DNA from 2 places in the Arthrobacter pascens genome. Region 2 is predicted to be linked to the other one. Evidence: riboswitches for the same ligand, from Rfam matches in the RefSeq annotation. Region 2 holds a riboswitch; the other holds the start of a gene.

Region 1 (2,194 bases), 2.4 Mb from region 2:
CCGCGGCCAGCTGTCCCGTTCCCGGCCACGGGACGCCGTCCTGGGCGAGGAATTCGGCAGTTCCGGGCATGGATCCCGGCGCTGGATCATCGATCCCATCGACGGCACCAAGAACTTTGTCCGCGGCGTTCCCGTCTGGGCCACCCTGATTGCCCTGGTCGATGAAGGCGAACCCGTCGTTGGCGTGGTAAGCGCCCCTGCGCTGGGCAAACGCTGGTGGGCCGCCAAAGGTGCCGGGGCATACATGGGACGCTCCCTTGCTGCCGCCACCCGGCTCCGGGTATCTGACGTGTCGAAGCTTTCGGATGCCTCCCTCTCCTATTCCAGCCTCGGCGGATGGAAAGAACGCGGGAGCCTGGACGACTTCCTCGGCCTGACGGAGGACGTCTGGCGGACGCGCGCATACGGCGACTTCTGGTCCTACTGCATGGTGGCCGAGGGTTCCGTTGACATTGCCTGCGAGCCTGAGCTGAACCTCTACGACATGGCGGCCCTGGTCCCCATCGTGGTTGAAGCCGGCGGCAGGTTTACGTCCCTCGACGGCGAGGACGGCCCGTTCGGAGGCAACGCCCTGGCCACCAACTCGATCCTGCACTCCGAGGTTCTCAAGCGCCTCAACCCGGATCTGGACGACCTCCTCTAACCGGGAAACCCGAATATTCGATGGCGGACGCGTCCACTAGGGTGCGTCCGCCGTCGTATTCTTCGGGCAAAGCCGATTCTTACAACGCCGCGTAACAAAACCCTTAACATTGGAACCCGCTTTTTCCTGGCCCGCAGCATGTTCTACGCTCTTAATAGGTCACGAGTGCCAGCGCAAAACCCCGGTTTGCTGGCCGGCAACCCTCCATTCGCGGTGGGGTGCCCCGGGTGACGACCAGGCCGGTCCGGAACGGACCCGGCAAGCGCGGATTCCCATGGAGGGGTCCTTCTTACAGTGAGGTCTCTGTGACAACTGCCACCGTCTCCCCCAACATCGCCGCCCCCGTACACACCACCAGCCCGGCCACGCTGTTCAGTGAACGCAATGCCATTGCGGGCCGTCCGCTGTCCGCCGTCACCGGTGCCGAGATTCAGGCGCCCCTGATCCAAGGCGGGCACGTCCGGTACGCCAACCTTGACTATGGCGCGTCCGCTCCTGCCCTCTCCGTTGTGTCGGCCTATCTCAATGAGATCCTGCCGTTCTACGCCAGCGTCCATCGTGGTGCCGGCTACGCATCGCAGATCAGCACGTCCGTCTATGAGAACGCACGCAACATCGTCCGTGACTTTGTGGGTGGCCGCCCTGATGACTCAGTTGTCTTTACCCGCAACACCACCGATTCGCTGAACCTGCTGGCCGGCTGTCTTCCGAGTACTGACGGACGTCCGAACGGCGACGTGCTTTATCTGGACATCGAGCATCACGCCAACCTTCTGCCGTGGCAGGGCCTGCCGCACCGCAGTGTAGTGGCCGCCGACACCATCGCCGGCACCATCGAGGCACTCCGGGCGGAACTGGAGCAGGGCGGCGTAAGCCTGCTGGCCGTCACCGGTGCGTCCAATGTAACCGGTGAGATCCTGCCCATCCGGGCCCTTGCAACGCTGGCGCACGAACACGGTGCCCGGATCGTGGTGGACGCCGCCCAGCTGGCGCCGCACCGGCGCATCAGCATCAGCACCGACGACGTCGACTACCTCGCCTTCTCCGGTCACAAGCTTTATGCGCCCTTCGGCGCGGGCGTCCTGGTGGGCAGGCCTGACTGGCTCGATCTCGGAACCCCTCACCTCGCCGGCGGCGGAGCCGTCCGTGAAGCCAGGCTCGACGGCGTCAGCTGGACCACAGGGCCGGCTCGCCACGAGGGCGGCTCACCCAACGTCCTTGGTGCTGCCACCCTGGCCCGCGCCACCCAGGTGATCGCTGCTTTGGATCAGGACCGCTGGCACGCCCATGAGTCGGCCATCAGGTCTTTCCTGGTGGAGGGACTCCAGAGGATCGAGGGCGTTACCGTACATCAGATCTTCAAGGACACGGATCCCGAAACGGACACCATCGGGGTCGTGAACTTCTCCGTAGCCGGTTACGATGCCGGCCTGGTGGCCGCATACCTGTCTGCCGAACATGGGGTAGGCCTGCGCGACGGACGCTTCTGCGCGCACCCGCTGCTCAAGCGCCTTGGCCTTCCCTCCGGTTCCCTGCGCGCCAGCTTCGGCG
Region 2 (2,194 bases):
TCGCGGCGGTTGTAGACCTTGACCAGGAGCTCATTCTTCTGCCGCAGCGATCCCTCGACCTTCTGGCGGAGGATGGACTCATCGAACACGTCCTGGACCCGGATGCCCAGGCGGGCCACCTTGTCCATATATGCCGGGCCGATGCCGCGGCCGGTGGTGCCGATGGCGCGGCTGCCGAGGAACCGCTCGGTGACCTTATCCAGCACCTGGTGATAGGGCGCGACCAGGTGGGCGTTGGCGGAGACACGGAGCCTGGACGTGTCGGCGCCACGGGCCTCAAGGCCGTCGATCTCCTGGAAGAGTGCCTCCAGGTTCACCACGCAGCCGTTTCCGATGATCGGAATAGCGTTGGGGCTGAGGATGCCGGCCGGAAGGAGCTTGAGCTCATACTTCTCACCGCCTACGACGACGGTGTGCCCGGCGTTGTTGCCGCCGTTGGGCTTAACGACGTAGTCGACGCGGTGGCCGAGCAGGTCAGTAGCCTTACCTTTGCCTTCGTCGCCCCATTGGGCTCCGACGATCACGATTGCTGGCATGGGATCCTCCCCCATTCGTTCGGGCCGCATCCCGTTGTCCAGCCCTGCCTGAATCACCAGGGGCGGATGCCGGAAGTCGGCACCGTTCATGAGAATGCCCCGACGGCTTCAGTCTGGCGGAACAGCTTCGGTGGCCTGCCAGGCAAGAGTTCGGGGCTCTTACCAGCCAAGTTTAGCGGATGCGGGGGTTTCTCCACTTGTTCGGCGACGCGGCTCCGCGTTGCCGGCACGCCACCTGCCGCCATCCCGTGAAACAATCCGGCAAAGGCTTGCCCTCATCCGCGCGATGCCATTAAGTGAGAGTACCCATCCGGAGCGGCCGAGAGACCTGGCTCGTAGACGCCGCAGCAACCGCGGAGGTGCAGGGACAATCCTGCCTGCAGGTGCTACTGCCAGGACCGATGGAAGGAATGATCCATGTCCCTCAACACTGACCACATCCGGGCCACGCATGCAGGCTCCCTGCCCCGCACACCTGAGCTCATCGCCGCCAACGCCGCTAAGGAAACAGACGGCATTACTCCCGAATTCCTTGAGTTGCTGGAAGCATCGGTGGCGGGTGTCGTCCAGCGGCAGAAGGATGTCGGGCTGAATATCCCGAATGACGGCGAATACGGGCACACCATGTCCACTTCGGTTGATTACGGGGCCTGGTGGAACTACTCCTTCGCCAGGCTTGGCGGCCTGGAACCAACGGATGTGGACCGCTGGAAGGACCCGGTGGTGCATCGCTCTACTCCGGGTCATATTGTGCTGACCTCATTTCCCGATCGCCGTGACCGGCTGGCTTTCAACGACGCCTACACCGATCCGTCCTCAGGGATCCTGACGCACCGCAAGAGCGTCTCCCAGCCGAAGATCACCGGGCCCCTGACATACACCGGACAGGACCTGGTGGCATCTGATGTTACGAACCTGAAGAAGGGCCTGGCTGCAGCCGGCCTGACTGAAGGCTTCGTGGCTTCGCTGTCCCCCGGTTCGTGCGCCAGGGTGGCCAACGAGTACTACGCCTCTGATGAGGAGCTCCTCTATGCCTGCGCTGATGCCATGCGGGAGGAATACAAGGCCATCATCGACGCCGGCCTGACCGTCCAGTTGGACGACCCGTCGCTCGCGGAAAGCTGGGACCAGATCAACCCTGAACCAGCGCTGCAGGACTACCTGAGGTTCATCCAGCTGCGCGTCGAGGCCACGAACTGGGCGCTGCGCGACTTGCCCAGGGACCGGATCCGGCTGCACGTCTGCTGGGGATCCTGGCATGGACCTCACACGACGGATATTCCGTTCGCGGACATCATCGGGTCCGTGCTGCAAATCAACGCCGGCGGCTACTCCTTTGAAGCAGCCAACGTCCGCCATGAGCACGAGTGGCGGATCTGGGAGGACACTAAGCTGCCCGAGGGCAAGGTGATCATTCCCGGCGTCGTGTCCCATGCCACCAACGTCGTGGAGCATCCCGACCTCGTGGCGGACAGGATCGTGCGGTTCGCGGAGCTGGTGGGACGTGAGAACGTCATCGCCTCCACCGACTGCGGACTGGGAGGCCGTGTGCACCCGCAGATTGCCTGGGCCAAGCTTGAGGCCCTGGGTGAGGGTGCGCGGCGCGCCACCGCGCGGCTCTGGTAAGAACACCACCAACTCCGCGGAAGGGCTCGTTA

What was found. Region 2 has a riboswitch for S-adenosylmethionine ahead of QFZ40_RS17345 (cobalamin-independent methionine synthase II family protein). Riboswitches for the same ligand answer to the same signal wherever they lie in the genome.
Region 1: it holds a riboswitch for S-adenosylmethionine, as region 2 does, so the genes downstream of both, QFZ40_RS06385 (aminotransferase class V-fold PLP-dependent enzyme) here and QFZ40_RS17345 (cobalamin-independent methionine synthase II family protein) in region 2, are expected to answer to the same signal.

Annotation. Positions count from the first base shown of each region.
Region 1 covers NZ_JAUSXF010000001.1:1,374,048-1,376,241, reverse strand. Annotated here, with positions in the region: gene hisN (histidinol-phosphatase) at 1-643, shown strand, start outside; SAM riboswitch class IV at 801-914, shown strand; gene QFZ40_RS06385 (aminotransferase class V-fold PLP-dependent enzyme) at 976-2,194, shown strand, end outside.
Region 2 covers NZ_JAUSXF010000001.1:3,793,554-3,795,747, forward strand. Annotated here, with positions in the region: gene QFZ40_RS17340 (adenylosuccinate synthase) at 1-536, opposite strand, end outside; SAM riboswitch class I at 840-944, shown strand; gene QFZ40_RS17345 (cobalamin-independent methionine synthase II family protein) at 954-2,162, shown strand.